3 regions of the Sporosarcina sp. SAFN-010 genome follow, and region 2 is predicted to be linked to each of the others. Evidence: riboswitches for the same ligand, from Rfam matches in the RefSeq annotation. Region 2 holds a riboswitch; each other region holds the start of a gene.
What was found. Region 2 has a riboswitch for S-adenosylmethionine ahead of metK (methionine adenosyltransferase). Riboswitches for the same ligand answer to the same signal wherever they lie in the genome.
Positions count from the first base shown of each region.

Region 1: another riboswitch for S-adenosylmethionine. It lies ahead of ACR65F_RS07470 (cyclase family protein); the one in region 2 lies ahead of metK (methionine adenosyltransferase).
Region 3: another riboswitch for S-adenosylmethionine. It lies ahead of ACR65F_RS15015 (methionine ABC transporter ATP-binding protein); the one in region 2 lies ahead of metK (methionine adenosyltransferase).

Region 1 covers NZ_JBPFDS010000005.1:621-8,570, forward strand. The annotation lists gene nadE (NAD(+) synthase) at 1-318, opposite strand, end outside; gene ACR65F_RS07465 (nicotinate phosphoribosyltransferase) at 331-1,800, opposite strand; SAM riboswitch class I at 2,100-2,205, shown strand; gene ACR65F_RS07470 (cyclase family protein) at 2,311-3,060, shown strand; gene ACR65F_RS07475 (NADPH-dependent FMN reductase) at 3,106-3,681, opposite strand; gene ACR65F_RS07480 (methyl-accepting chemotaxis protein) at 3,839-5,572, opposite strand; gene pdxS (pyridoxal 5'-phosphate synthase lyase subunit PdxS) at 5,812-6,657, shown strand; gene proS (proline--tRNA ligase) at 6,814-7,950, opposite strand, start outside.
Region 2 covers NZ_JBPFDS010000023.1:11,223-23,690, forward strand. The annotation lists gene ACR65F_RS17105 (putative motility protein) at 1-30, shown strand, start outside; gene ACR65F_RS17110 (NAD-dependent malic enzyme) at 163-1,506, shown strand; gene ACR65F_RS17115 (transposase) at 1,543-1,893, shown strand; gene ACR65F_RS17120 (NUDIX domain-containing protein) at 1,928-2,383, shown strand; gene ACR65F_RS17125 (alpha/beta hydrolase family protein) at 2,373-3,161, shown strand; partial or broken gene ACR65F_RS17130 (transposase) at 3,622-3,825, opposite strand; gene pckA (phosphoenolpyruvate carboxykinase (ATP)) at 4,152-5,738, opposite strand; SAM riboswitch class I at 5,906-6,022, shown strand; gene metK (methionine adenosyltransferase) at 6,219-7,424, shown strand; gene ACR65F_RS17145 (gamma carbonic anhydrase) at 7,479-7,991, opposite strand; gene ACR65F_RS17150 (alpha/beta hydrolase) at 8,098-8,892, shown strand; gene lepB (signal peptidase I) at 8,910-9,437, shown strand; gene ACR65F_RS17160 (hypothetical protein) at 9,530-9,709, shown strand; gene ACR65F_RS17165 (ATP-dependent helicase) at 9,839-11,980, shown strand; gene ACR65F_RS17170 (fluoride efflux transporter FluC) at 11,977-12,351, shown strand; gene crcB (fluoride efflux transporter CrcB) at 12,348-12,468, shown strand, end outside.
Region 3 covers NZ_JBPFDS010000015.1:9,424-21,891, reverse strand. The annotation lists gene sufB (Fe-S cluster assembly protein SufB) at 201-1,598, opposite strand; gene sufU (Fe-S cluster assembly sulfur transfer protein SufU) at 1,621-2,058, opposite strand; gene ACR65F_RS15045 (cysteine desulfurase) at 2,058-3,278, opposite strand; gene sufD (Fe-S cluster assembly protein SufD) at 3,278-4,585, opposite strand; gene sufC (Fe-S cluster assembly ATPase SufC) at 4,604-5,383, opposite strand; gene ACR65F_RS15030 (dicarboxylate/amino acid:cation symporter) at 5,719-6,918, opposite strand; gene ACR65F_RS15025 (MetQ/NlpA family ABC transporter substrate-binding protein) at 7,054-7,896, opposite strand; gene ACR65F_RS15020 (methionine ABC transporter permease) at 8,148-8,816, opposite strand; gene ACR65F_RS15015 (methionine ABC transporter ATP-binding protein) at 8,813-9,835, opposite strand; SAM riboswitch class I at 10,214-10,319, opposite strand; gene ACR65F_RS15010 (thioredoxin family protein) at 10,370-10,669, opposite strand; gene gcvH (glycine cleavage system protein GcvH) at 10,959-11,342, opposite strand; gene ACR65F_RS15000 (arsenate reductase family protein) at 11,420-11,779, opposite strand; gene ACR65F_RS14995 (acyl-CoA dehydrogenase FadE) at 11,868-12,468, opposite strand, start outside.

The DNA.
Region 1 (7,950 bases), on a different contig from region 2:
ACTAGTAGGTTTTATGAAGCGCAATGCATCCTGACAATCATCTTCGTCAAATTGCGTGCCATACGGCAACCGGACTGCGACGAACTTATAGCGATCCGTACCAACTTCTGAATTCAATTCATCTACTGCCACCTGTGCGAGCTTTCCAGCAAGAGTCGAGTCTTGACCTCCGGAAATCCCAAGTACGTAGCCTTCTAAAAACGTGTTTTTCTTCAAATACGACTTTAGGAAATCCACTGAGACCCGTACTTCTTTTTGAGGATCGATTTCTGGTAACACACGTAATTCTTGAATAATTTGCTGTTGTAAGTTATTCATACCTGATCCCTCCTATTCATTTATGAAGTCGCTTACCATCTCCTGGACTTCTTGAATATTCCTCATTTTATTATCCCAACATTTCTGACTTAAATCGACAGGATACTCTTCCGGATTCAGGGATCGTTTGTATTCATCCCATAACAAATTCAAGTTGTCTTTGGCATATTGTTGAATTTCTTGAGTTGAAGGCACTTCATAAATCACTTGTCCATTGTCGATGACTTTTTCATGAAGGTCTCTGGCTTCAAAATTCGTTACAAACTTAGAGATGAATGTATGAACGGGATGGAACATTTTAATACGCTTTTCTGCATTAGGATCCTCATCATACATCGTGATGTAATCTCCCTCAGCTTTTCCATTTTCTTTATCAATAATCCGATATAACTTCTTTCGTCCAGGCGTTGTCACTTTTTCAGCATTGGATGATATCTTGATGGTATCCACCATCTCACCATTTTCGCCTTCGATCGCAACGAGCTTGTAGACAGCACCTAGCGCTGGTTGGTCATATGCGGTAATGAGTTTTGTTCCGATTCCCCAAATATCCACTTGTGCCCCTTGAGCTTTCAAGTTGAGAATCGTGTATTCATCCAAATCATTCGACACAACGATTTTCGCATCCTTAAATCCTGCCTCATCCAACATACGTCGCGCTTCTTTTGACAAAAATGCGATGTCTCCACTATCTAGACGAATGCCTATGAAGTTAATGGTATCTCCGAGTTCTTTCGCCACTTTAATAGCAGTCGGCACGCCAATTTTTAACGTGTTATACGTATCAACAAGGAAGACACAGTCACGATGACGTTTGGCGTATGAGTGAAACGCTTTGTATTCACTTTTGTAAGCTTGCACGAGGGAATGGGCATGCGTGCCGCTCGCCTGGATACCGAATAGCTTGCCAGCGCGCACATTACTGGTTGCTTCTACGCCTCCAATTACTGCAGCACGAGCTCCCCAAACAGCCGCATCCATTTCTTGTGCACGACGACTACCGAACTCCATCACCACTTCGTCTTTCACGACTTGCTTTATACGACTTGCCTTTGTAGCAATCAACGTTTGGTAATTGACGATATTTAAGAGTGCCGTCTCAATAAGCTGCGCCTCTGCTAAGGTTGTTTCAACTCGCAGAATTGGTTCGTTTCCAAATACGGTTTCTCCTTCTTTCATGGAATAGAGATTCCCCGTAAAACGGACGTCCTTTAAATAATCGAGAAAATCTTCTTTATAGTGCAATTCGTTTTTTAAATATGCGATATCACTATCAGTGAATTTCAGATCTCTTAAATAATTGAGTACACGCTCTAGTCCGGCAAAAATTGCATAACCGTTTCCAAACGGCAATTTTCTGAAATACAGCTCAAAAATCGCTTTTTTGTTATGGATGCCTTCAGCCCAGTACGTTTCCATCATATTGATTTGATATAAATCTGTATGTAATGCAAAGCTATCATCTGTATAGTTTGAGCTCACACTAATTCGCCTCTTCCAATAGGTTATGTAGACCACTTATAACGTTACTTACCCTTTCTCGTCTTCCTTATAACTCATTCAGTTGACCATTCGTTAAATACTTCTGGTCCAACAGCTCCTCCAATAACACGTCTTAGCAAAACAAATCCCGCCCTTTAAGGATGCCCACTGAACTATTTCCAAACTATATGTAAGTATATCAAATTCCCCAGAGAAAGAAATCATCTGGTCCCTATTGCTTTCAATAAGAAGGCATGGTACTATCAGAATAATCATTTTTCAAACAATTCAATAAACATTTCTTATCAAGAGAGACGGAGGGACTGGCCCTACGATGTCTCAGCAACCAGCCATTAAGGCCGAGGTGCTAATTCCAGGAGGTGCAGATGCATCTCGAGATGAGAGCTGACTTCATGCAGTATGCGCAGAAGGCCCTCTATTAGTCATAAGAGGGTCTTCTTTTTGTATAAAATAGCCGGTTTTCGGCACTAAAGAAAAGGCGGGAATGAGATGACAACACAAACACAAACGGATTTGTTAACTGCACTCACTACGTTAAAGGCAAAAGAATGGGTGGACCTCACTCATACATTCGGTCCAACATCTCCACACTTCTTCATGTTTGAAGATGCTGAGTTCAAAACGCTTTTTAACCACGATGACGGTTTCTTTGCACAGCAATTCAGCTTTGCAGGTCAATACGGAACCCATATCGATGCACCCATCCACTTTGTCCGGGACACTCGCTACTTAGAAGAACTCGAGTTAAAAGAGCTCGTCCTTCCATTAATCGTTGTCGACAAATCGAAAGATGCGGAAGCTGATCATGATTTTACTTGTTCGAAAAACGATTTATTAGACTTCGAAAAAGAACACGGGACGATCGAAGCAGGCTCATTCGTAGCACTCCGTACTGACTGGAGCAAACGCTGGCCAGATTCGCAAAGTTTCTGCAATAAAGATGCAGATGGAAATAACAGAATTCCAGGCTGGGGATTGGATGCGTTGAAATTCCTTTTTGAGGACCGGGGAGTAAAAGCCGTTGGACACGAAACATTTGACACCGATTCTGCTGCAGACTTCCGAAAAAATGGAGCGCTCCATGGAGAATACTACGTACTTGAACAAGATACGTACCAAGTCGAACTCTTGACGAATTTAGACAAACTCCCGACAAAAGGGGCTATCATCTTTAATATCGTTCCAAAACCTGAAAAGGCATCGGGATTCCCTGTGCGCTCTTTCGCAATTCTCCCCTAACAAAAAACAAGCATTCTGCAGTTTTACACAGAATGCTTGTTTTTATTATGCTTTTTTCGATGCATGCATTTCTGTCATGCGCTCGTAGAAGTCCACGAAGTTGTCAACTACAGAATCCAAGAAGGCAACTGTCGATTCGTCTGTTAACTCATCTTGATCATTCAACTTCTGGTGAATAGACCCAATGTACACTTCATTGTTTGGCAAAATCAGTGGAGAAAGACCTGGGTTGGACAAAATCTCGCGTAAATGGATTTGCGCTCGCACACTACCGAACACGCCCATTGATGAACCTACGATGAATGCAGGCTTATCACGTAATGTCGCTTCTCCTCCACGGGATAACCAGTCTAACGCATTTTTCATAGCGCCAGGGATGGAGAAGTTATATTCAGGAACTGCAAATAACACAGCATCCGAATCTTTTACATTCTCTTTAAATGCACGAACATTTGTAGGCGGTTCACTTTCATGATCGACCGAAAACATTTCCACATCATTAATCGAAACTAACGTAATGTCCAAACGATCAGCATAACGTTTTTTCATGAAGTTCACCAATCTTTTATTGTAGGAAGTCGAGCTTGTACTTCCGATAATCGCTTTTACTCGTATTGTCATCTTAAGTAACTCCTTCTGATAATGAATTTCAATTACCATGTAAGGATAGCATATACTCATTTAACTCTTAACTATTTTGCTCATAACACTTGGACCATACAAAAACTGTCCCTTTCAGACTCTTATGAGCTTAAAGGGACAGTTTAAATTTGTTATATTACAACTTAAATCGACGAACCGTCTCCTGCAAACCTTGTGCCATTTCGGCCAATGTTTCTGAAGCAGCTGCGATTTCTTCCATGGAAGCAGTTTGCTGTTCGGCTGTCGCTGCAATATTCTCCGTATGATTTGCTGAATCCATCGCAATGGTAGCGGTCTGTTCAATGACTGCTGCAATACGTCCAGACTCCATCCGGTTTCTCTCGGTACTATTCGTTACATCTTCAATTTGAGCAGAAATGCTAGTAATCGCTTCGGAAATTTGTTGGAAGGTCTGTCCTGTCTCTTGAACGAGATTCGCTCCTTCTTTCACTGCTTGATTTCCTTTTCCAATAGCTGTGACGGAATACCCGATGTCTTCCTGAATCGCCGCAATGAGTGTACCTACTTGAGTAGCGGCGTTCGAGGATTGCTCTGCGAGTTTTCGAACCTCATCAGCAACCACTGCAAATCCTCTTCCGTTCTCTCCGGCACGCGCAGCTTCAATTGCTGCATTTAGAGCAAGTAGATTCGTTTGTTCTGCGACATCCGTAATCATTCCAGCAATTTTTCCGATTTCTGCAGATTTACTACCAAGCTGGTTGACATAATTGAAAGCAGAATCTGTTTCATGCTGAATGGATTCCATATGATTCACGACACGTGTCACTGATCCGGATCCTTCATGGGCAAGTTGAACAGTGGATTGCACCGTCTTCCCTGCTTGCTCCATCTCTTTTGTGACATGCTCCATGTCTGAAGACAAGGTAGCGGCTGCTTGATTGGCTGTTTCAGTTTGTTCCAGTTGTCCGTCAACCCCGCTTGCTAACTCCTGGATAGCCTCTGAAACGTGTTCAACTGAACGACTCGTTTCCTCGCTGCTCGCGGACAACTCCTCTGAAGTCGCTGCCACTTGCATAGATGCATTCGAGACTTGTTCAATCATATCCTTAAGATTGTTCGACATCCGATTCACATACAATGCGAGTTCTCCGATCTCATCACGATTTCGGACCTGCCCAACTTCTCCTGACAGATCGCCGTCCGCCACTTGAGCAACATGATCTGTAATCCGTATAAGCGGTTTCGATAAATGACCTGAAAACCAAATGATGACAACAGCTCCCGCAAGAAGGGAAATTCCAAGAACCACTCCCAGAACCATTAACAAAGTTTTGGATTCACTATTGAAATCCATTAAATAGGAACCCGCGACAACGTTCCATCCCCATTGCGGGAACACTTGAGTATAGACAATTTTAGGCGCAACGGTATCTGTTCCTGGCACCGCGAAATCGAAAGTTAGAAACCCTCCGCCATTTTGCGCGGTTTTAATTGTTTCCATTGTAGTCATCATACCGTCTTTTGTCTTCGAGCCACTTAAGTCTTCTCCCTCTTTAACAGGGTGTGCAAGAGCGACTCCATCATCTCCTAAGACAAAGAAATAACCATGTTCGCCCATATCCACTTCTGATTCGATTGCACGTGTTCCATCTTCCTGAAGCGGACCGATCAGTTTGTCTTTAGCAATATCTTGAGCTTCTTTAAGCGATAAATTGCCTTTATCAACTTGTTCTTGTAACGATTCTAGTACATCGATCGCTAGCATTACATCATTTTTCAATCCTTGTGAGCCAATATCATTCAAACTGTTTTTGGCTAATGTGTAGCCACTTAACCCGATAACCAAACTTGGAATTACTAGTAAAATTGCTGAAATCAATATAAGTTTTGTACGGATTCTCATTTTCATGTTGATCCCCTCCATAGTTGATATCGGTTAAGATTGGCTGTTTGTGACTAATTTAATGTTTTTGCAACACTAAAATATATAGTACTAAAGGGTAAGTCACTCACTTCCTGATGTTTCCTGGATTAGTGAATTCAAACAATTTGTAGCAAGGTATTCTGACCACCTTAATTATTATATATCTGGCTATTTTAAAGTGGTCAATCCCCTGTATACTGAACATATCAAAAGGGGGAATAATTATGAATCTTTCATACGGTGGCGTCATCATGGATGTGATTAACGCTGAGCAAGCGAAAGTGGCAGAAGCTGCTGGGGCAGTGGCAATAATGGCATTGGAACGAGTCCCTTCGGATATCCGTGCAGAGGGTGGCGTAGCAAGAATGGCAGATCCACGGATTGTCGAAGAAGTTCAACGAGCGGTTTCGATTCCAGTCATGGCGAAGGCACGCATTGGACATATTTCCGAGGCGCGGATATTAGAATCACTTAATGTGGACTGCATCGATGAGAGCGAAGTGCTAACACCCGCTGATGAAGAATTCCATCTGTTAAAAAGTGAATTCCGGGTACCCTTCGTTTGCGGTGCGCGCAACTTAGGGGAAGCTGCTCGCCGTTTAGGCGAGGGGGCAAAGATGCTTCGTACGAAGGGTGAGCCAGGTACAGGTAATATAGTAGAAGCTGTGCGCCATCTTAGAATGATCAATGCTCAAGTAACGAAGGTTGTGCATATGAACAATGAAGAACTCATGACAGAAGCACGCGAACTTGGTGCTCCTTATGAACTGCTACAAGCCATTAAAAAAGCAGGAAGGCTACCTGTCCTTAACTACTCAGCAGGTGGCGTAGCAACACCCGCAGATGCAGCATTGATGATGGAATTAGGAGCTGACGGTGTATTCGTTGGGTCAGGCATTTTCAAGTCAGACAATCCCGAGGCATTCGCCCGCGCAATCGTACAAGCAACAGCAGACTATAAAAATTATGACTTGATTGCAAAGCTTTCGACGGGACTCGGTACCCCAATGAAAGGCTTGGAAATTTCAAAACTTGCCACTCACGAACTAATGGCAGCTCGGAGTTTGTAAGACTTTATATAGGTACACGCCCTATATCCAGTACGCATTTTTTAGTGGAATAATCCATTAAACAGCAGAATAGATGTACTGGTAAACTTTCCAAAATCATTTCATGTTAAAAACCCCATCGAATCCGAATGCCGGAGTCGGTGGGGTTTTATCAATTTAATAAGCGCGTGCAAACCAAACAGTATGCTTCGCTTCTTTACCACAGTTAATGCACGTATGCTTTTCAACTGGTGGATTGAATGGAATGTTACGTGTCGTGAACTTTGTTTCTTCCTTTACATGCTCTTCACACGCATCATCTCCACACCATCCAGCAAGAATCCAACCAGGGATTTCATTGTTTTCTTGAGATGTAGCAATATGAGTAGTGAGCTCAACCAAGGTTTCAATGTTCGTATGAGAGTTCTCATCACGGAACGTCCGCGCCTTTTCCAACAAGCGGCTTTGCATCGTTGTCAGTTGGTTTTCGATTTCTGATACCAAACCTTCTAATGCAAATGCGTCTTTACCTTCTACATCACGCATTTTCAACATTGCTTGTGCATTTTCTAAATCACGTGGTCCAAGTTCAACGCGAACTGGTACACCTTTTAGTTCCCACTCATTAAATTTATATCCTGGGGACTGATCCGAATCGTCCAAACGTACGCGGATTCCTTTAGACTTCAACTCCGCATAGATTTCATCAAGTTTTTCCATAATCGCAGGATTCTTTTTCCAAGGACCTACTGGGATTAGCACAACTTGTGTTGGTGCAACGCGTGGTGGTAACACAAGACCTTGCTCATCGCCGTGCACCATAATGACAGACCCGATCAGGCGAGTTGACGTCCCCCATGAAGTTGTATGAACGAATTCATGCTTATTTTCTTTTGTCAGGTATTTAATATCAAATGCTTCTGCGAACTTTGAACCAAGATAATGGGATGTTCCTGCTTGAACTGCTTTTCCATCCTTCATCATCGCTTCGATTGAAAACGTATCTACCGCTCCTGCAAATCGTTCGGAAGGAGTTTTTTGTCCATCGTATACTGGGATTGCTAGAAGCTCTTCAACGACTTCTTTGTAAATGTTCAACATTTGCATCGTTTCATGACGTGCTTCTTCTTCATTAGCATGAGCCGTGTGGCCTTCTTGCCATAGGAATTCAGATGTACGGATGAACGGCAATGTTTTCTTTTCCCAACGGAACACGTTCGCCCATTGGTTGATAAGGACTGGAAGATCACGATAGCTCTTGATCCAGTCGGAATATAGGTGACCAATCATCGTTTCTGATGTTGGACGAAGTGC
Region 2 (12,468 bases):
AAAGGCTCAGCAATAGATATCAAAGCTTAACTGACAATGCACCCTTCCGATTAGGAAGGATGCATTGTTTTTTTCTATTTCATTGAACAACTGATAGCTGATGTGTAAAATAGGTCTGTGACTAAACTGTGAATATTCGATTCAGAAAAAGGAGAAATTAGTATGACAAATACACCCTATTTACGGAATTTGATTATTGAAACGCCTTCAAAACCTGGTAACTTCGCAAAAGTTGCATATGCGATTGGCCAACTAGAAGGTGATATAGGTGATATCCAGACCATAAAAGTGGGTACATTGACTACAATCCGTGACGTTTCTGTCCAGTGTAACGACGTCGAGCAATTGGAGAAAATTGTTGAGGCTATCAATGCAATCGGTGATGAGATTCAAGTACAGGCGATTTCCGATGATGTGCTGCGTGCACATGAAGGTGGAAAGATACATATGAAAGGCAAAGTTGAAATCCGCTCGCTTGGCGATTTACGTCGTGTCTATACGCCGGGAGTTGCGAACGTATGTAAAGTGATTGAAAAAGATCCACAGCAAGCACAGTTTTTCACAGGTATTTCGAATACTGTGGCGATTGTAACTGACGGAACAGCTATTTTAGGATTGGGAAATATCGGACCTGTAGCAGGAATGCCAGTAATGGAAGGTAAAGCCGTATTGTTCGATCAATTTGCAGGTATTAGTGGGATTCCAATTTTACTCGATACAAGTGACCCTGATCAGGTTGTAGAAACCGTGAAACATATCCATCAAGGATTTGGTGGGATTCTATTAGAAGACATTGGCTCACCTCATTGCTTCGAAATCGAAGAACGATTGAAGGCAGAGCTCGATATTCCTGTTATGCACGATGACCAGCACGGAACTGCAGTCGTTGCTCTCGCTTCAACCCTTTCTGCTTGCCGCCAAGCAGGGGTGAAATTGGAAGACTCTGTAGTAGGTCAAATCGGATTGGGCGCAGCTGGACTTGCAATCAGTCGAATGATGATGGCTTATGGGGTTAAGAAAATGCAAGGTATTGACATGAATGAACAAGCGTTAGAGCGCCTTGCGAAATACGGTGGCTCAACTGCTAACTCGTTGGAAGAGATTATGGCAACAAGTGATATCGTTATTGCAACAACGGGTGTACAAGGGTTGATCAAACCGGAAATGGTTCGTCCAGGTCAAATTATTTTAGCGCTATCGAATCCACATGCTGAGATTCAACCTGAAGTTGCGCTGGAAGCAGGTGCTGCTTTTGCAGCTGACGGACGACTTGTGAATAATGTTCTTGGATTCCCAGGAATTTTCCGCGGAGCATTAAATGCAAAAACGAATAAGATTACGTATGAAATGCTTATTGCAGCTGCACTTGCCATTGTAGATTCTACAAAACACGGGGATCTCGTGCCACATCCTTTAGATCCGAATGTCCATCAAAACGTTGCAGATGCTGTTGAAAAAGTAGCTAATTTAAACTTGCAGAAAACACATGCACATACTCATGCCTAAGTGGTCCATACTACTTTAAAAAAGGTTGGGATTACTTTGGCAGATGGAAAATTTACAATGTATGTATCAGTCGCTCATCAACAAATCAATATCCATGAATTCGATTCACCTTATGAATATGTAGTGAATATTCCAAAGGAGTACATTGAGGTTTTTCATCACTTGTTTGATCAGACACATGAATTAGAATTTACAAACTTTCTGAGATCCCATTTACCATATGTGCCTTATCATTATGATCGGGATAATCACAAAGTCGACCTGCGCTTATACAAAATGTATGCGCTAATCCATGAATTCACGGATGATGAATCCAAGGCGTTCATAGAACAGCTACCATTTTTCCGACAGCCAGTTGTAGGTTATAAAGGTGCTGGAAACATGTAAGTGGGCGGATCAGCTAGATAGGGTGTGCAAAGCGATGTTAACATTTGACGACCTAAAAGGAAGCCGCGTAGAGCTCGTTTTTGGGGAACAAGATTTAGAAGCACGTCACGTTCTTGTTGTGCTTAAGCACGAAGGTAAGTGGTTGCTGACTACTCATAAGATACGTGGAGTGGAATTTCCAGGTGGCAAAGCAGAACACGGTGAAACAATTGATGACGCTGCAATCCGAGAAGTTATGGAAGAAACAGGGGTAACCGTTAAGAATTTAGTGAAATTCGCTGAGTACGTCGTCTATACCGATCCTCCATTTTGCAAAGCAGTGTTTACAGCAGATGTTGTCGATATTGATGAGGACGCAGAGCGTTTTGAAACGGACGGCCCTCTTTGGTTAACGGGAGAGCAATTAGATCGCTGCGATACTCTCAGCTTCCATATGAAGGATAAGGGGATGAGCGAACTTAGAAGTTGGGTGGAGCAACATGTACTCTGATGCTCAGATCCTTTCGAAGCGAGCTTATCCATCACCTAATCCTATGGTAGACCTCACTGAAATCACGTATTTCTCTGACGGGTTAAAAGTAAAAGGAATGCTTGCAGAACCAAAAGAAGCGGGAAGTTACGAAGGTCTCATTTATATGAGAGGCGGCATTCAGCACATTGGAATGGCGCGACCTGCTCGGATTGCACAATTCGCAAGCCAAGGGTTTGTCGTTTTTGCTCCATATTATCGGGGGAATCGTGGTGGAGAAGGGCGCGATGAGTTTGCTGGTGCGGACCTTCGAGACGCAGTGAATGCGGTCGATGTGTTAAAACAGAGTCCTAAATGGAAAGAAGGACGGATTCATTTGTTTTCTTTCTCAAGGGGCGGTATTATGGCGCTCTGGACTGCAATTTTACGGGATGATATTACGTCCACCGTCCACTGGGCAGGTGTATCGGATGTTGTCTTTACGTATAAAGAGCGAGAAGATATGCGGCGGATGATGAAACGTGTAATTGGCGGCTCACCGAATAGTGCACCAGATGCATACCGAGAACGAACGGCACTGTTCAGAGTGGAAGAGATTAACGCACCCGTACTCATCATCCACGGCATGAAAGACGAAAACGTGTCGTTTGAACAAGCCATCATGCTAGAGGATGCACTTCGGGAGAATCAGAAAACCTACGAAACATGGTATTTCCAAGACTATACCCATCACTTCCCATCGTGGCACAATGCACAAATTGTTAGGGATCTCACTAATTGGATGAGAGCTCAAACCTGAAAAAAAGAACCTTCCTGTCTGGAAGGTTCTCATACTGTAGACAAAAGGGATGGAAATCGATTTGATTTTCATCCCTTTTGTCTTTTTGCATCGTTGACTCTAAAAATGAAGGATAACAGGCCGTTGATCTCCGTTCCGGACGGGCGCTTTCCGGGGGCTTGCCCTCAGCCTCCTCGTCGCTTCGCTCCTGTGGGGTCTTCGCGCTGCGCTTATCCCCAGGAGTCGCCGTCCTGCACTTCAATCAACTGAATTTCCTATGACACATTCACATCATTCAAGCAAACAATGCAATTGTGGGGCTCCATGTCCAGCTGTCGAGACTAACTAGATGTAACAGAAGACTTGAGATACCGATGTGAAATCAAAGAAGTCTCTGGTAATGTAAAGAGACAGTTGAATACGTTTTTTCCGATGCCAGGAGAAGCATGGTATGCGATCGACAACCCTAAGAGGGCTTAGTATATTGAATGAATGACATTTTATTGAGTACAACTGGATCTATGCTAGGTCTCCCAAATAGGGATTATAAATCTCCAACCAATGGATAAATGAAGGGGAAATAAATTGATACCTCTAATTTACGGACCAGATGGTCTTGCGGAACTAACAAGTAGAGTGTAAGCAGCTCCATCTGTTCCCGATCTTTGATTTGATTCATCATCATTTCCATTAACTCATTTGATAGTTGGGAGATGCTGTTGATTGTAGTGGAGAGCGGCGACTCCGGAGGGATAAGCGAAGCTCGAAGACCCTGGACTGAGCAAAGCGAGGGAGATGAGTGCTGCCTTAATTTCAGCAAAGTACGCTAAAATACGGCAAATCGAACTCTTCGTTGTTCGATTGGCTGAGAGCAAGCCCCTCGGAAAGCGTCCGCTCGCAGCGAAAATCAACTTTTCACTATTAACTATATTGAAAAGAAAAAAGACTGTAGGAAAACCCCATGATTTCAGGAGTTTGTCTACAGTCTGGAAGGTTCCTTTTTTGATTCTATTAAATAATCGGACCGCCTTTTTGAATGATCTCTTCAGAAACTTGGTCAAACTTCTTGAAGTTGTCTTTGAATAGTTGAGAAAGCTCTTTCGCCTTAGCATCATACTCAGATGCATCGCTCCAAGCGTTACGTGGGTTCAATACTTCACTAGGAACACCCTCGATTTGTTTCGGAATCTGAAGTCCGAATGTCGCTGACGTTTCGGTTTCCACGTTATCCAATTCTCCGGATAGTGCTGCGCGAACCATTGTACGTGTGTGTTTCAAGTCCATACGCTTACCAACGCCATAGACGCCGCCAGTCCAGCCAGTGTTCACAAGGAATACGCGAGATCCATGTTCATCGATCTTTTTACCAAGCATATCAGCATAAACCGTTGCAGGTAGTGGTAGGAATGGTGAACCGAAGCATGTAGAGAATGTAGCTTCTGGTGACGTAATTCCGCGCTCAGTACCAGCAAGTTTCGATGTGAATCCACTTAGGAAGTGATACATTGCTTGCTCCTTCGTCAATTTCGAGATTGGAGGCAACACACCGAACGCATCAGCAGTTAGGAAGATGATGGTTTCCGGGTGTCCAGCAACTGATGGAAGAACGATGTTGTCGATATTCTCAATCGGATATGCTGCACGTGTGTTCTCAGTTAATGTAGTATCATCATAATCAGCAATGCGTGACTCAGTATCGAGTACTACGTTTTCTAGAACTGTACCGAATTGAATGGCACCGAAGATCTCAGGTTCTTTTTCTGGTGATAAGTTGATGCACTTCGCGTAACATCCACCTTCAATGTTGAAGATTCCGTGATCAGACCACCCATGCTCATCGTCACCAATCAGTTTGCGGTTTGCATCAGCAGATAGTGTTGTTTTACCAGTACCTGATAATCCGAAGAAGAGTGCAGCATCGCCTTTTTCACCAACGTTAGCTGAACAGTGCATAGAAAGTATTCCATTTTCAGGAAGCAGGTAGTTCATAACAGAGAAAATCGATTTCTTCATTTCTCCGGCATATTCAGTACCGCCGATTAGCACGATGCGTTTTTCAAGTGAAATGATGACGAATGTTTCTGAATCCGTGCCGTCAACAGCAGGATCAGCTTTGAATGATGGTGCTGCAAGGATCGTGAACTGTGCTTCGTGCATCTTCAATTCTTCTTCAGTAGGTCGGATGAAGAGCTGATGAACGAAAAGGTTTTGCCAAGCAAATTCGTTGATAACTTGAATCGAAAGTTGTGAAGCTTTGTCAGCTCCTGCAAATCCTTTAAATACAAATAGTTCCTCTTTTGCTTGAAGGTGGTTTAAAACCTTCTTATATAGATTGTCGAAGTGAACTTCTGAAATCGGACGATTAACAGAGCCCCAGTCAATCTTATCTTTAGAAGTAGCTTCTTCAGTTATGTAACGGTCTTTAGGGGAACGGCCGGTATACTTCCCGGTTTGCGCTGTAACGGCTCCATCTGCTGAAAGCGTAGCCTCACCTCGGGAAACTGCTTTTTCGACTAATACAGGTACAGATGGCTGTAATGTAATATTAGTACCAGAAAGAAGTTCTTTGAGTCCATTATCTATTTTCGCTGAAATCATAGGTAGATACCGTCCTTTTCATTATTGCCCATGTTGGGGCTGTCTTATTTTGAATTAGTATAACACATTAAGAATAATAAACTATACTAATTCAAAACTCAAGTGAGAGCTACAAAAAAATTTGACAAGAACTGCGTTTTCTCGTAGCATAGATAGATGAACGGATACTCTTATCCCGAGTTGGCGGAGGGACAGGCCCTATGATGCCCGGCAACCTGCATGGACGTCCTTGTCTATGAAAAGGTGCCAAACCTGAAGCAGGGGGAAACCCTGGACGATAAGAGTGAAAGGTGCCTATGAAACTCATGCCTTTCCTCATGTATGCAATACGTGAGTGGAGGGCTTTTTCTATATGTTTGCCTTTATCCTTGTGAACGTTGAACGACGCTTCTCTTCAGGCGCGGGACGAAAACTGGGAAAACGAGAGTACCGTATCACGAGTTCGCTGTAAGGAAACTTGCGGCTGAAGGAGGAAATCATATGACAAATCGACGACTGTTTACATCTGAGTCGGTAACAGAAGGCCATCCTGATAAGATGTGTGACCAAATTTCAGATGCGATTCTGGATGCGATTATCGAGGAAGACCCGAACGCTCGCGTAGCGTGTGAAACGACAATTACAACAGGATTAGTTCTCGTTATTGGAGAAATTACGACGACTACGTATGTCGATATTCCGAAAGTGGTTCGAGAAACTGTAAAGGAAATTGGCTACACGCGCGCGAAATACGGATTCGATTACGAAACGTCTTCCGTACTTACATCTATTGATGAACAATCGCCTGACATCGCGGCAAGTGTCGATCGTGCACTTGAAGCACGTGAAGGCTTGATGGATGACGAAGAGCTAGAAGCAATTGGTGCTGGAGACCAAGGACTCATGTTTGGCTATGCATGCAACGAAACAGAAGAATTGATGCCTCTACCAATTAGCCTGGCTCACAAACTTTCCCGTCAACTGACGAAAGTACGGAAAGAAGAGACACTCGACTACCTACGTCCAGATGGAAAAACACAAGTAACGATTGAATATAACGAAAAGAACGAACCAATCCGTGTCGATACGATTGTTATTTCTACACAGCACCATCCTGAAGTGACACTTGAGCAATTACAGCGTGAAGTGAAACAACACGTCATTGACACTGTCGTTCCAAAGAACTTGCTGGATGATGAAACAAAGTATTTCATCAACCCATCAGGACGCTTTGTCATCGGTGGTCCTCAAGGGGATGCAGGTCTTACAGGACGTAAAATTATCGTTGACACCTATGGCGGTTATGCTCGTCATGGTGGCGGAGCGTTTTCTGGTAAAGACGCGACTAAAGTCGATCGCTCGGCATCATACGCAGCACGTTACGTAGCGAAGAACCTTGTCGCTGCAGAGTTAGCGGATCGCTGTGAAGTGCAGTTAGCGTACGCAATCGGTGTCGCTAAGCCCGTTTCGATTTCTGTAGATACTTTCGGGACAAGTGATATTTCTGAGAGTCGTCTTGTTGAACTTGTCAGAAATCATTTCGATCTCCGCCCAGCTGGGATTATCAAGATGCTCGACCTACGTCGTCCGATTTATAAGCAGACAGCAGCTTATGGTCACTTTGGTAGAACGGATATCGATCTACCTTGGGAGCGTACAGATAAGGCTTCTGCATTGAAAGAAGAAGTTACTCAACTTAAAGGATAAGTACAAAAAAGCAAGGGAGCCGATTTAAGCGCCCTTGCTTTTCTTATTTACAGCTTAGTTTTGAAGTTGTTTGTAATGCTGACCTTTTTCTACGTAGCTCTCAACGATTCTTTCCATATCTTCCCGGTCTGCGTCTGTTACTTCACGAACTACTTTTGCAGGGGAACCGAGTGCTAACATACCAGGTGGAATGACTTTCCCTGGAGGAACTAAACTGCCTGCACCTACAAATGCACCTTCTCCGATTACGGCACCATCGAGTATGATTGAACCCATCCCAACAAGTGCCCCTTTTTTAATCGTACAACTATGTAACGTAACTTTATGACCGATTGTGACGTCATCTTCTATGACTAACGGGTTGTTAGGACTTTGATGTAGACAAGATAAGTCTTGAATGCTGACGCGTTTACCAATACGAGTTGGCGCAACGTCGCCGCGAATGACGGTACTGAACCAAACGGAAGAGTCAGCGCCGATTGTGACATCTCCACTAATTACAGCAAAATCGGCTACGAATACGGTTTCATCGATGTTTGGCCAAACATCCTTATATGGAACAATCATGAAAATGCCCTCCTTGTTGTACATTGATGTATAATAATCCTATCAAAGTTTTAGGACCTTGTACAAAAAGGAGTTTAAAGTATTGGAATAAATGGAGGGAAGCGCTATGTGGAAATGGGAAGCAGACGGACAAGCAAAAGCAGTCATTGTCATTGTACATAACGCGTACGAAGACCATCAGCGATATGCATGGCTGATTCAACGATTAAGAATTTCAGGATTTGACGTAATTACGGGGGATTTACCTGGTCATGGCCCAGATGAGAAAGGGAATCCTCATGATGAGACTTTCGATTCGTATGTAGAGTTTGCAAAAAAAATGATAGATGCGGGATTGAAGGAAAGTGTTCCTGTCCTAGTTCTGGCACATGGTTTAGGCGCTACAGTTATGATTCATTTACTTCAGCGGCAACGAATTGAATGCGCAGGGCTTATCATCAGTTCACCTTGGCTTTCGCTGATCCACCATCCACCTAAATTTTCATCGATTCTGACACGTTTAGCATCTTCTATGAAATTGGATCATGGTGTTACATATGACATGCTCACTAAAAACCCTGAAGAGCGTCCAAAAACCCGTCATGCTTCCGACGTGAGATCGGTTATGACTGGTGGTTGGTATAAAGAACTCACATCGTTCATGAAAGGCACTCTTCAGACAGAGAAATCGATACAAGATGTACCGTTGCTCCTACACACTGGTGGAGAGGATCGGATGACAGATACTGCTGAATCGAAGAAGTGGATGAAACGTCAAAATTTAAGTGAATTCCAGTTTAAAGAATGGCGTCATTTATATCATGACGTCTATCATGAACCGGAACGTGAAGAAGTCTTATTATATACAAAGTCGTTCATCGACAATGTATTACGCTCACTTGGGTATGTGATTGAAAATTGAAAAACGGAGGGTCAACTATGGAAGCAGAGTCAAAGAAAGAATTTTGGTCATGGGGCAAGTCTTTGATTGTCGCAGTACTTGTAGCATTCATCGTAAGACAATTCTTATTTACACCGGTCATTGTATCAGGAGAATCGATGGAACCGACGTATCACGATCATAATCGGGTTGTCATTTCAAAAATATCATCACTTGAGCACTTTGATAAGATTGTATTCCATGCACCAAATGCCGAAGAGGACTTCATTAAGCGGGTAATCGGGCTACCAGGTGATACGGTAAAAATGGAAAATGATGTGTTATCCATCAATGGGGAAAAGTATAAAGAGCCTTACTTGGATTCAAACAAAGCAGCACTTCCAGAAGGGCAGAAATTGACACAGGACTTCGAAGTGAACGTCCCTGAAGGTAAATTGTTCGTTATGGGAGATAATCGTGTAAACAGTATGGATAGTCGAATCTTCGGAAGTATAGATGAAGAATCTGTAGTTGGTAAAGTGAAATTCCGTTTTTATCCATTCAATGAAATCGGGAATCCTAAGTAATCATTTGTACTGAAAAGGAATATTTCACCTGACTAAGCCAAATGCTTTTGAGACATGCTAGCATTAGACACCTTAGAAAAGGAGTGGCGGCATTGACTGAAAAGCAAACAGGCAAAGAGAGTCGAGCAAAACAACAGACAGGTAGTATGGCTGGAACGGAGTACACGGACGGTCAGCGGCGAACCGGCGAAGTTGCGTCGACTGCTTACACAGGTAGTGATAAAAAGAAAGTCGATTTGCAAAACGATCGTCTAGAAACAGGTGGCTTTTAACTTTACTACAAAGTACCTACCAAACCTCTGCAGAAATTGTGCGGAGGTTTTTTACTTCGTTCTAGTCTTCATATACCGCGTTTTATGATAAATTTAAAGGAACGTATTATTAAGGGAGATTTGATGTGCATGGAAGATTTTTTTGAACGTAAAAAAAGACAGCTAAATATCCAATTGAACGATGTGCAAAAACAAGCGGTACTGACAACGGAAGGCCCACTACTTCTCCTGGCTTGTCCAGGTTCCGGAAAAACGACGACCATTATTATGCGCATCGGTTATTTAATAGAAGAACTTGGGATTAAACCAAAACGTATTAAAGCAATCACGTTCAGCAAAGCATCTGCGAGGGATATGCTGAAACGGTTCTCTGCATTGTTTCCGGAACTACCTGCTGCAGACTTTTCCACGATCCACAGCTTAGCCTTTACGATTTCTAAAAAGTGGCTAGCAAAACAAGGGCGACAATTCACATTGCTGGAAGGATATCCTAAACAAAATGCTTTGAAAGCGGCATGCCGTTTTGTGCTGAAGGAAAATGCGACAGAAGATCAGCTGAATTCTTTATCAACCTATATTAGTTTAATGAAGAACCAAATGGTCCCTACAGAAAAGTGGACGGAAAAGGATGAGCCATTTGAGCAAGCTGCGAAAATAGCACGTCAGTATGAAACGGTAAAGAATGCGTCTGTCGAAACCACATTGCTCGACTTTGATGATCTTTTATTGGCGGCTGAACAAGCTATGAGAACGGATGAAGATCTCGGTGCAGAATTCCAAACGAAATATGACTACATTCTGACCGACGAGAGTCAGGATACCTCACTCGTCCAGCACAAAATCGTGGAACACCTGACAGCAATGCATGGAAACCTTTGTGTCGTTGCAGATGATGACCAATCGATCTATGCATGGAGAGGTGCGGATCCTGATTACTTAATGGACTTCAAGCTCGTTTATCCGGAAGCTAAGCTTTTATATATGGAGCAAAACTATCGTTCCTCTTCTGAAATCGTGACAACTTCCGCAGCATTCATCAAACGCAATAAAAAACGGTGGGATAAAAAGATGCATACGGAAAACGGGTCAAGAGGAGCGATTCAGCTACGGCGTTTAAATGATCCGAAGCAACAACTGGAATATGTCACGTACGAACTTCTTGCTGAAGAGGATTTAAGTGAAGTGGCAATCCTGTTCAGGAATAACGCGTCCTCTACTCCATTTGTTAATGAACTCCACCGTCGGGGCATCCCGTTTTACATGAAAGATGCAGACGATAAATTTTTCTCCCATTGGGTTGTTCAAGATATTCTTAACTTCATGCGGCTAAGTTTTAACCTGGAGCGAAAAGATATTTTTGCGAAGGTTGCAGGGAAAATGCAGTTATTTGTATCGAAGTCGACGTTACAGCAGTTTGAACGAAGTACAATCGAGGGGAATGTATTCGAAGCATTCAAAGAGATGGCGGTTTTAAAAGACAGCCAGGTTAGGAAACTCGATGCATATAGAGATGTGTACAAAAAGATACCGGATATGAGACCTGCACAAATCATCCGCATGATCCGCTACGAACTCAGCTACGAAGAAAGCCTAGTGAGTATGTCGACGAAGTTCGGCTACCGTGCGGATAGTTTAAAAGGGATTTTAGATACGTTAGAAGGAATTGCTGAACAGACGAGGAGTATGGTTGAGTTCGCAGAACAGCTGAAAACGCTTGAAGAAGCCGTGCAGGAAGCAAAACAAGAGCCTGTTGGACAAGCAGTGACGCTATCGACTTTCCATAGTGCCAAAGGATTGGAGTTTAAACGGGTGTTTATGATTGACCTTGTAAAAGGCACCATTCCGTCGGAGGAAGACCTCACTGATACACTGTTGTTAGAAGAAGCACGACGCTTATTTTATGTTGGCATGACCCGAGCAAAAGAACGCCTTGAATTGCTGTCTTGTTCTTCAGATGACGGGAAGTCGAAGGAGGACTCTAAGTTTGTGAATGAAGTAAGAGGGATTTTGTTGCCGAAGCGCACCGATTCCACGAAACAAACGAGTAGCTTGGCTAAATCAGCACCAAAATCTGTTGCGGTTAATCCGAATGGAATTGGAGATCTCAAACTGTTAGAAACGGGTAAACTTGTCAAACACCGAGTTTTTGGTAAAGGGGAAATCGTCGATGTGAGTGCGGAGTCTATCGAAATCAGATTTGCAACGGCAACGAAGCGACTGGCATTACAACCCGTGCTGGAAAAGCGAATGTTAGAGTCGGCTGACCTATGAGAACGATACTAGCAATAGGTGCAGCTGGCGCATTAGGAGCATTAGCCCGAACTTATATCGGAATGCTCGTGCCTATGACAAATGGATTTCCTGTAGGGACATTTGTGGCGAACATTGTTGGTACCTTCATTCTTTGTTTTCTTGTTGAAAGAACCCTTCACTGGACACTCGTTAACAAAACGACATATGACGCGATCACGGTCGGTTTTCTAGGTTCATTTACAACATTCTCGGCTTTTAGTTATGAGACGTTGACGCTAATGCAATCTAACATAGGAATGGCGTTGTTATATGTGGTCTGCAGTCTACTATTCGGATTGTTCGCAGGTGCACTCGGAATTCAACTTGGCGGAAGGGGACAGCAAGGATGACGTGGATAGATTTAGTAGCTGTTGCGGCAGGGGGATTCACAGGTGCAATCATTCGCTATTTTGTATCTAAAAAATTGAATACGAATTCACTTATTCCATATGGGACGCTTCTAGTCA
Region 3 (12,468 bases), on a different contig from region 2:
ACCTCACAAATCGACGTTTGTGTCCTAATTCGCTCAAAAGAAGTACGGATGAATAGTTGTACTTAACCGAGAAAATAGAAAAAGACGAACTCAAAAAGTTCGCCTCTTAAATGTCCGACCACATTTGAAATGGGCACGAATGTGGCACGGACGGTTATTCAGTTATATGGAATACCGCATAAACACTGACTTAACAGTGCTTATCCGATACTTCCCTCCATCTCGAATTTTATGAGACGGTTCATTTCAACGGCATATTCCATTGGAAGTTCTTTTGTGAATGGCTCGATGAAGCCCATTACGATCATTTCAGTCGCTTCCTGTTCAGAAATACCACGGCTCATCAAGTAGAAGAGCTGCTCTTCAGAGACTTTGGAAACTTTTGCTTCGTGTTCAAGTGAAATGTTATCGTTCAGGATTTCGTTGTATGGAATCGTATCTGACGTAGATTTGTCATCCATGATAAGCGTATCACATTCGATGTTGGAGCGAGCGCCTTCCGCTTTACGTCCGAAGTGAACGATTCCGCGGTACGTCACTTTACCACCGTGCTGTGAAATTGACTTCGACACAATTGTTGAAGACGTGTTCGGAGCCAAGTGCATCATTTTTGCACCCGCATCTTGGTGTTGCCCTTTACCTGCGATTGCAATTGACAATGTCATACCGCGAGCGCCTTCACCTTTAAGGATGACTGCTGGATATTTCATCGTTAGCTTCGAACCGATGTTACCATCAATCCATTCCATCGTTGCATTCGCATCACAGACAGCACGCTTCGTTACTAGGTTGTACACGTTGTTCGCCCAGTTTTGAATCGTTGTGTAACGGCAGTAAGCATCTTTTTTGATGATGATCTCTACAACCGCACTGTGAAGTGAGTTCGTTGTATAAACAGGAGCTGTACAGCCTTCTACGTAGTGAACGCTTGCGCCTTCATCAACGATGATAAGTGTGCGCTCGAATTGTCCCATATTCTCAGAGTTAATGCGGAAGTACGCTTGTAGTGGTGTTTCCACTTTAACGCCTGGTGGTACATAGATGAACGATCCACCTGACCAAACCGCTGAGTTCAATGCAGCGAATTTATTATCAGAGTTCGGGATTACTGTACCAAAATGCTTCTTGAACAATTCTTCGTTTTCACGAAGTGCAGAGTCCGTGTCTTTAAAGACAATTCCTAAGTCAGTCAGTTCTTGTTTCATGTTGTGGTAAACCACTTCGGACTCATACTGCGCAGAAACACCTGCAAGGTATTTTTGTTCTGCTTCAGGAATTCCCAGTTTGTCAAACGTACGCTTGATTTCTTCTGGTACTTCATCCCATGAAGTTTCTGTTGCTTCAGATGGTTTTACGTAATACGTAATCTCATCGAAGTTCAACGAATTCAAGTCTCCGCCCCATTGTGGCATCGGCTTGCTATAGAACAACTCAAGAGACTTCAGACGGTAATTCAGCATCCACTCCGGTTCTTCTTTCATACGTGAGATTTCTTCAACAATTTCTTTTGTCAATCCACGTGCAGAACGGAATACGGATACGTCTTTGTCATGGAAACCGTATTTGTAATCGCCAATTTCAGGCATCTTTTTAGCCATTTGATAGTCCTCCTTCGTTCAATTATTCGGAATCGCTCGCGATTCCTTTCTCCATTGCTTTCCATGGCAGTGTTGCACATTTAATACGCGCAGGGAATTTAGCAACCCCCGTCAACGCCTCAATATCACCAAAATCCATAGAATCATCGATATCTTTACCCAACATCATATCCGAAAAAGCGTGAGCTGCAGTTACTGCATCCTCAGTATTCTTGCCTTTGATAAGTTGCGTCATCATCGAAGCCGATGCCATTGAAATCGAACATCCTTCTCCTTCAAACTTAGCATCCTTAACGATGTCGTCTTCTACTTGAAGCGTTAAGTGAATCACATCTCCGCAAGTAGGGTTATTCATATCGATAGTAACGTTGCTGCTTTCAAGAACTCCTTTGTTACGAGGAGTTTTATAATGATCCATTATGACCGAACGATACAGCTGATCTAGTTTTTCGTTTCCCATTATTGAAAATACTCCTTTGCCATGCGAAGGCCTTCAACAAGACGGTCCACATCTTCTTTCGTGTTGTAGAGATAGAAGCTGGCACGTGCTGTTGCAGATACATCCAACCATTTCATAAGAGGCTGGCAACAATGGTGTCCTGCACGAACTGCTACACCATTCATATCTAACACAGTTGCTAAATCGTGAGGATGAACACCGTCCAGATTGAAGGTGACAATCCCTGCACGCTTGCTTGAATCCCGTGGGCCATAAATTTCAAGACCTTCAACAGTCTTCATTTGTTCCATTGCATATGCGACCAGTTCGTGCTCATGCTTCTCAATATTATCAAGTCCAATAGATTCGATATAATCGATAGCCGCCGCCATTCCAATCGCACCAGCAATGATCGGTGTCCCACCTTCAAATTTCCAAGGCAGTTCTTTCCATGAAGAATCATAAAGTCCTACGAAGTCGATCATTTCACCACCGAATTCAATAGGTTCCATTTCATTCAATAGCGCTTTTTTTCCGTAGAGTGCACCGATACCTGTAGGACCACACAACTTATGTCCGGAAAACGCGAGGAAATCACAGTCTAAGTCCTGGACATCCAGCTTTAGATGGGGCGCTGCTTGCGCTGCATCCACCACCATGATTGCATTGTGCACATGAGCAATTTCCGTGATTTCTTTTATCGGATTCATCGTTCCCAAAACGTTGGAGACATACATCATCGAAACAATCTTCGTCCGATCTGTCATCGCATCGCTCACTTTTTCAAGTGCTATCGTGCCATCTTCTTCAAGATCGATGTATTTCAAGACAGCTCCTGTTGCTTTCGCTAGTTGCTGCCAAGGAATGATGTTCGAGTGATGCTCCATATACGTGATGAGGATTTCATCACCTTCACTAATGTTTGCACGACCATAGCTTTGAGCAATAAGATTCAATGCTGTTGTCGTTCCACGAGTGAAGATGATTTCTTCTGTTGACGAAGCATTCAAGAACTTGCGCACAGTTTCACGCGCGCCTTCATAACCTTCTGTCGCTCTGTTACCAAGTGTGTGGACTCCTCGGTGAACGTTTGCATTATCATTTTGATAGTAGTTGGCAACCGCCTCAATTACTTGACGTGGTTTCTGAGAAGTTGCTGCACTGTCAAGATATACGAGAGGATACCCATTTACCTCTTGGTCGAGTATCGGGAAATCTTTGCGAATGTCGTTGTTCAGCATTAGCGCACTTTCCTTTCAATGACCTCCGTCAACTGTTTCTTGACGCCTTCGATTGGCAATTTGCTAACAACTGGCGCAAGGAAACCATGGATGACGAGGCGTTCTGCTTCCTGCTTCGAAATTCCGCGGCTCATTAAGTAGAACAACTGGAGTGGATCTACGCGTCCAACAGAAGCAGCGTGTCCTGCAGTTACATCGTCTTCATCGATTAAAAGAATCGGATTGGCATCTCCACGAGCTTTTTCGCTAAGCATAAGTACTCTCGACTCTTGCTCCGCATTTGAACGTGTTGCACCTTTCTCGATTTTACCAATACCGTTGAAGATGGATGAAGCAGCATCTTTCATAACGCCGTGCTTTAAAATGTGACCTTCTGTGTCAAGTCCCCAGTGGACAATTTCAGAAGTGAAGTTTTGTTTTTGTGTTCCGCGTCCTACTACAACAGATTTCATATCACAGCGTGAGCCGTTGCCAACTAAATGTGTCAAGTTGTCTGAAATCGTGTTGCTATCGTTCATTAAGCCCAGCGCCCAATCAATGCGGCTATCACGGCCAGCAATTCCACGACGGTTTACGTATGTTGTAAACCCTTCAGCAAGAACATCCACTGCACCATAAGTGACGACGGCGTTATCGCCTGTGAACACTTCTGAAATGATATTTGCAAGTCCTTCAGCGTGAGGGACTGTAGATAGATAGTTCTCAACGTAAGTGACAGCACTATTCGCTTCAGCAACTACAATTACGTGGTTGAAAAGGGATGCTTGTGCATCATCATGTAAAAACAACACTTGAATCGGTTGTTTAACTTCTACGTTTTTTGGTACGTATACAAATACGCCACCATTCATGAGAGCTGCGTGGAATGCAGTGAGGCGGTGCTCGTCCACTTTAACGCCATCCGTCATGAAGTATTTCTTTACAAGATCACTATGTTCACGAGATGCCGTGAAAATATCTGTCAAAATAACGCCTTGCTCTTTCAATTCATCAGATAGCGATAAAAAAGCAGGTGTGTTGTTATGTTGCACGTAGATGTTTTTTTGATTTTCTGCGTCTACAAGTGATTTCGCATCGTCTGGAAGTTCGCTAAGGTTCTCATATACAGTGCTTTCAACAGCATGTACAGGAAACTCCGTGAAGTTCCACTTATCAATCTTAGTTTTATCTGGTTTCGGCATTGGAAGTGAGTCTACTTTGCCCAGCGCATCCAAGCGGAGATCGGTTAACCAGCTCGCTTCTCCCGTAGTTGCGGAATAAGAGCGGACGTCTTCTCCGGTCAATGCCAATTTAGTTTCAACCGTCATGTTCAATCGTCCTCCCTCTTACGCTTCTTGTTCAACCGTCTCTTCTTCAATACCTAGCTCTTCTTTAATCCAGTCGTAACCGTGTTCTTCTAGTTTGCGAGCAAGTTCAGCTCCACCAGATTTCACAACTCGGCCTTGCATCATCACGTGAACGTGGTCAGGTGTGATGTAGTTCAATAGACGCTGATAGTGAGTAATGATTAGGCAACCAAAATCTTCTCCGCGCATTTCGTTGATACCTGTAGAAACGATACGTAAAGCATCAATATCAAGACCGGAGTCGATTTCGTCTAGAATTGCGAATTTAGGCTTCAGCATCATAAGTTGAAGAATTTCGTTACGTTTTTTCTCTCCACCTGAGAATCCTTCGTTCAAGTAGCGAGTTGCCATATCTTCGTCCATTTCAAGGAGTTCCATTTTGCTATCGAGTTCACGGATGAACTTCATAAGCGAAATTTCGTCGCCTTCTTCGCGACGAGCGTTAACGCCTGAGCGAAGGAAGTCAGCGTTTGTTACGCCTGTAATTTCACTTGGATATTGCATGCCTAGGAACAGACCCGCTTTCGCACGTTCGTCGACTTCCATTTCTAGAACTTCTTCTCCATCAAGAAGTACAGAACCTGATGTTACTTCGTATTTTGGATGACCCATGATTGCAGACGCGAGCGTGGATTTACCTGTTCCGTTCGGTCCCATGATTGCATGGATTTCATTTGTGTTGATTGTTAAATTGACACCTTTAAGTATTTCTTTGTCTTCGATTGAAACATGAAGATCTTTGATTTCCAAAGTAGCCATTCCAATACCTCCAGTATGCTTAAGATGAATTTCACTCATCTTCTATTTATCATCATTCTAATCTTATCCTATATACGAAGTACATGCAAATCATTGAGAATGATTATAATTTATAAATGAAACCTCCTTTTCCCGCGATATTCACAAACTATTTCCATTTTCAATTGCCGTTTTGTGAATGAGAATTTATCACGAACTGTTCACAAACTATTTTTTAGGGTTAACCCTCATTAACAAAGGTTTTCTTATCTATTTCTTTATCCCTTGTATAGAAACAAAAAGCGCGCCATCCTCTAATAGAACAGAAGATAGACGCGCTGCTTATTATAGGTCAATCATTTCGATAGTTTGGCAGATGTGCCGTCTTTTGAAAAGCTGTCGACGACAATTGCAAGCGCTCCATCGCCTGTAACGTTCGTTGCAGTTCCGAAGCTATCTTGTGCCATGTACAGAGCAATCATGAGTGCTACCATGGATTCGTCGAAACCTAACATAGAAGCTAGAAGACCCGTTGCGGCAACAACCGCTCCGCCTGGTACTCCAGGAGCCGCAATCATTGTAATTCCTAACATGAAGATGAAACCGAGGTAAGTAACAAAGCTGACTGGAACACCATTCATCAACATAACCCCGATTGAACAAGATACGAGTGTAATCGTACTCCCTGACAAGTGGATTGTTGCAAACAAAGGAACGGTAAAGTCCGTCACTCGTGCAGACGCCCCAGTTTGTTTTGCTTGACGTAATGTTACAGGGATCGTTGCTGCTGAAGATTGTGTACCAATCGCTGTGAAATAAGCTGGTGCCATAATCTTCATCAGACGGAACGGATTCCGTTTTGAAACAGCTCCAGCAACTGTGTATTGCAGTGTCAACATAACTAGGTGAAGAATAATGATCATAATGAATACGAAGATGAAAATCGATAGCACTTTAGCAACTTCACCTGTATATGTCATATTTAAGAAAATCCCAAAAATATGTATCGGTAAGAGCGGTATGATAATGACCGTGATCACTTTTTCTATTATCGTGTTCAATTCTTCAAACATGTGTAACATTGTTTTACTGCCGATTGCAGCCATTCCGATACCTAGTACGAATGCAAGAAGCAACGCCGTCATAACGCCCATAAGAGGTGTCATTTCTAGCTCGAAGAAAGCGCTTGCTGCTTCTTTCGCAGTATCAATAGATTTGCTTCCTAACCCGCTTATGTATCCCGGAAGTAAGGTTGTTGCTGCAAAGTAAGCAAGAATCCCTGCGATAATCGTCGATGTGTAAGCGAATAATGTCGCAAGACCAAGCAACTTCCCAGAACCTTTACCGAGTTTCGCAATTCCTGGTGCGATGAATGCCAAAATAATTAAAGGAACTACAAAGTTAAGGAATCCTCCAAAGATCATGTTGAATGTTGCGAAGAGACGTGTGAAGCCTTTTGCAAACCCTTCACCAATCATAGGTGTCAAATACCCAAGTCCTACTGCGAGACCGATAGCAATGACAATTCTCCATATAAGTCCTATTTTAAATTTCATTTTCGAAACCCCTTTCGTGCGTTGAATTAGTAAAACTCTCTCTATCATACATGAAAACGCTTTAAAAATCAGTCCTATTTTTTATCCAAAAAACCCCTCATCTTTGTAAACTCAAGATGAGGGGTTGCTTCTATATTATTTAGTAACTGGTACGACTGAACCTTTCCACTCATCGAGGATGAAGTCTTGGATCTCTTTTGAAGTTAGAACTTCGACAAGTGCTTTGATAGCTGGTTTGTCTTCATCCCCTGTATTCACTGCAAGGATGTTCACATATGGAGAATCAGATTCTTCAAGTGCAATAGAATCCTCCATTGGGTTGATGCCTGCATCAATTGCGTAGTTCGAGTTGATCAGTACTGCATCGCCTTCTTCGCTGTCGAACATTTGTGGAAGAAGTGCTGCTTCATAGTTTGCGTCGAACTTGATGTTTTTCGGGTTATCCACGATATCTTTCACTTCAGCTTTTGTCTTATCCACACCGTCTTTAAGCTTGATAAGACCTTCTGCTTCAAGCATCGCAAGAACACGACCGTGGTCAGCAACCGAGTTACTGATAAGGATTGTAGCGCCATCCGGAAGTTCGTCTAGTGATTTGTATTTCTTAGAATAGACACCGATTGGCTCGATATGAATGCTGCCTGCGTTTGTGAAGTCATATCCGTGGTCCGCAATTTGTGTTTCCATGTAAGGGATGTGCTGGAAGTAGTTTGCGTCCAGGTCTCCAGAATCAAGATCTTGGTTCGGTAATACATAATCCTGATACGGTTCAATCTCCAAGTCATAGCCTTTTTCTTTCAATAGCGGCTTTGCTTCTTCCAGAATTTCTGCGTGTGGAACGTTGGATGCGCCAACTTTAATGACTTTTACGTCTTCATCAGAACCGCTTGCGTTTCCATCTTTGTCGTCTTTTGAACCACATGCTGCAAGTGCTAATACAAGTACTGCTAGTAAAATTCCTGTTAAAAACTTTTTCATCCATTCCACTTCCCTTTTCTGTTTTTTTAGATTTGATAACGAACAGTGTTGATTTCCGTTGCAGGCGGACGCGGGCCTACAGGAAGTAGGTCATGCAACCGTTGCGGCAGGACGCCGCGTACTTAGGTTGTTTCCATGAACTTTCCCACAGGAGTCGCCGCCTTCCACTCCTATCAACGGAGATGCCAGGCATCAGTTTTAATTCATCAAACCACTTATATAGTAGACAGGCATGCCTGTTTTTCCCTGTGTTATCGTTTGTCGAGCTTTTTGACGGCGAAGTCTCCTGCAAATTGTAGGATGAAGACGACGATTAGGATCAAGATTGTTGAAACGAGTGTGACGTCTTCTCGGCTTCGCTGGAATCCGTCTAGGAAGGCAAGTGTTCCTAGTCCTCCAGCGCCGATAATTCCTGCCATCGCCGTGTAGCCAACAAGTGCGATTGCTGTCACTGTAATCCCGGAGATTAAAGCGGGCATCGACTCTGGCAATAATACTTTAAAAATGATAGTTGAGGTTTTTGCACCCATCGAGCGTGCTGCTTCTAGAACACCTTTGTCAATTTCCTGCAGCGCAATCAGTACCATTCTTGCGTAAAACGGAGCAGCTCCAATAATCAATGCCGGCATTGCAGCTTCTGGGCCTCTGATTGTTCCGATTAGAAACTTAGTAAACGGAATTAGAAGGATGATCAATATAATGAAAGGAATCGATCTGAAAATGTTAACAATTGATCCCGTTAGCAAGTTAACTAGCTTGTTTGCCCATATATGGCCTGGACCGGTTAGGAAAAGAAGGATCCCAAGTGCTAGCCCGATGATGAAAGTGAATATGGTTGAGACAGACGTCATATAAAGTGTTTCTACTGTTGCTTCCCACATTTTTGCCCAGTCCACGTTCGGGAAATACGTTTCAATCATTTCTCAAACACCTCCGTCTGGACACCTTGTTCATGTAAATATTGAATTGCATTTGCGGTTGCCTCTGGTTCACCTGTTATTTGTAAAATCATTGTCCCGTATGCACCGCCACGAGTTTGCGAGATGTTTCCTTGAAGAATACTGACATCCACTGGATACTCTCTTATTAAACTAGCGAGTACGGGTTGCTCTGTACGTTCCCCAACAAACGCTAGTTTGACAAGTGTGCCATCCGGATAATCCTGACGCATGAGCGACATCACTTTCTTCGCATCTTCCGGTTCAGTCACTTGCGAAACGAATCGTTTTGTTATCTGTTCTTTCGGTGACTGGAACAGTTGTAGTACGTCTCCAGTTTCTACAACACGTCCTGCTTCCATCACTGCGACTTCATGACAGATTTTCCGGATGACGTGCATTTCGTGCGTGATGAGGACAATTGTTAATCCAAGCCTTTCGTTAATGCTTGTCAACAAGTCTAAAATCGCATCAGTCGTTTCTGGATCGAGTGCGGACGTTGCTTCGTCACATAAGAGCACTTCAGGGTCGTTCGCGAGTGCCCGGGCAATTCCGACACGTTGTTTCTGTCCACCCGACAATTGGGATGGATAGGCATTTTCACGTCCTGCTAAGCCTACGAGCTCTATCAATTCCGCTGCTTTCCGCTCTCTCTCTGCCTTTTTAACTCCTGCTATTTCTAAAGGGAATGTAATGTTCTCTTTTACGGTACGAGACCAAAGCAAGTTAAAATGTTGGAAGATCATACTGATTTTTTGACGGGCTTGACGAAGTTCTTTTCCACCTATGGATGAAATCTTACGACCGTTTACTTCGACAGAACCGTCTGTTGGTTGTTCCAACCCATTGAGCAATCGAATTAGCGTACTTTTACCAGCACCACTATACCCGATAATGCCGTATATTTTTCCTTCTTCAATCGTTAGGTTTACTCCGTCAACTGCAGTAATCGCAGTGCTTGAGGTCCCAAATCGTTTGTTGACATTTGCTAATTGAATCATTCGACACCCACCTCACTGCTTTTCATTCTGTCCAATACTAATCGCTATATAAGTTAAATTAAACAATCCGACCACTTGCCGTTGTTTTCCTCTCCAGGCGGACGCTTTCCGAGGGGCTCGATTTCAGCCAATCGAACCACGAAGAATTCGATTGGCCATATTTCTGAGCCCTTTGCAGAAATTAAGGCATCAGCACCCTGCTCCTAACGCTTCGCTTTTACTCGCAAAAGTTGTTCTCCGTAACAACTCTCGCTCCAAACAACTAAAATGTCTGAACCGATGGTGATTTTCACTTCAACATATATAATTAAATTAAAAACGCCTTCCTGCAGATTCACAGAAAGGCGTACGCATAAGAATTCATGGCGTTCATCCGATCTCTCATCTTTCAAAGCATACGCTTTGTGTGACTTGGCACCATTTCAATTAAATTGACGGTTGCCGGGCTTCACAGGGTTCTCCCCTCCACCTCTCTTTATAAGAGTCAGTTATTCAATTGGTTGCTTTTAGTTATACCATAGCGATTTAGGAGTGTCAACTAAGCTTTTCGAGAATATTTTGAACCGATTGAAAGGCATAGACTTTCTCAGCTTGCTCGCCTTTTCGCTTGATGAGCAGGCACGGTACGCTTTCAACCTGGTATTCTGTCGCCAGTTCTTCAACATAGTTTAAGTTAGCTTTTCCAATTGGAAGACTTGGCTTCATCTCTGTTACGACATTCAATATTTTGCTGGCCACTGCACACGTTCCGCATAGCGGTGTATACAAATAGAATGCCGCCAGCTCTTCTCGATCAGCGAGTTCTTTCCACTCACTATATGTCCATTCATTCATGCCTATCACCTTCACTCTAAAAATAGCATATAGGGACTAAAGATCCCTGATGAATCTAGATAGCTGTTGATGACGTCACTAGATGCAAAAAATCTCGTTGATTGAAGTGTAAGGCGGCGACTCCTGGGGGAAGTTCAAGGAAACAACCTAAGTACGCGGCGTCCTGCCGCAACGGTTGCATGACCTACTTCCTGTAGGCCCGCGTCCGCCTGAAACGTAAATCAACACTGTTGACACTCTATTTCAATAGAAAATATAAAAGACGCCGGATAGTCGGCGCCTTTTAGTATTATTCTCCGACAGTCATTTTGTCGTAGTCTTCAGGAGTCATAAGCTCATCCAGTTCAGCTGGTTTCGTTGCTTCCACAACTACCATCCAAGCACCCTCGTAAGGAGATTCGTTGACAAGCTCAGGGCTGTCCTCTAAATCTTCGTTCACTTCAACGACTTTACCGCTGATTGGTGCATATAGTTCTGAAACCGTTTTTACAGATTCAACGCTACCGAATGGCTCGTCTGATTTCAATTCGTCGCCAACAGATGGCAATTCAACGAACACGATATCACCAAGCTCAGATTGTGCAAAGTGTGTAATACCAATTCGGTATTTACCGTCTTCTTCTTTAACCCATTCGTGCTCTTCAGAATACTTCAAACCTTGTGGTGTGCTCATTCTATTCCCCTCCAACTAATAATTGTTATACTTGATTCTATTTTGCCACAGGTACCTTTGAAAGACAAGAAATGAAGTTATGCCTTCCACGTTTCTGCAAACGTTTGCTCATTGAACCCGACAGTAGTCGTTTTACCATCAGTCACAAGTGGACGCTTAATGAGCATGCCGTCAGACGCTAGCAATTGGATTTGTTCATCCTCACTCATAGTAGCAAGCTTGTCCTTTAAACCGAGTTCACGATATTTCATGCCACTCGTGTTAAAGAACTTCTTCAATGGCATTTCAGAACTAGTGATCATTTCTTTCAATGCTTGTTCGCTCGGTGGCTGTTCAGCAATGTTGGATGCTTCGTAAGAAATATCATTTTCTTTCAGCCACTTTTCAGCCTTTTTACATGTTGTACATTTTGGATAGCCATAATAGTGCAGTCCCAATACAGTCACCCCCATTGGTTCCATTTTACCACAAAAACATCCAGACTACAGAATTGCAGTCTGGATGGGAGTGTACAAAAGTTATGAATTAAACAACATACTTCGCAGCATCGATCAGCTTGACTGATGCTTCACGCTTCTTCGCAATTACGTTGTAAGGGTTTGAGCGAGTCAACTTACGCAATGCTGAAATCATCATGCGCTGGTTATCTCCGTCCACTGCAGCGTAAAGCGTTTCTTTCGCATCGCGTTCGATTGCGGCAAATGCTTCTTGACAGAAGATTTCTGTGTACAAGATTTTTTGTTGTTCTTTTTCTGCTCCGTTTTTCGCGACTGCTTTTTCAGTACGTAGGAGTGCAGATTCCATTGCAAAGATGTTATTAGCAATATCCGCAATGTTCACAAGAACTTCTTGTTCCTGCTCGAGTTTCGTACCATAGCGTTGTGCAGCTAATCCAGCAGCTAGCAAACCAATTTTCTTTGCATTCTTCACTAGAACCTTTTCTTGTTCAAGCGGTGCATCGCCAATTTCTTCCGGCATCATCATAAGCAACTCTTCTTGAAGTGCTTGAGCTTGTTGCAACAATGGCAACTCGCCTTTTAGCGCTTTCTTCATGAATGTTCCCGGAACGATCATACGGTTAATTTCGTTTGTTCCTTCGAAGATTCGGTTGATACGTGAATCGCGG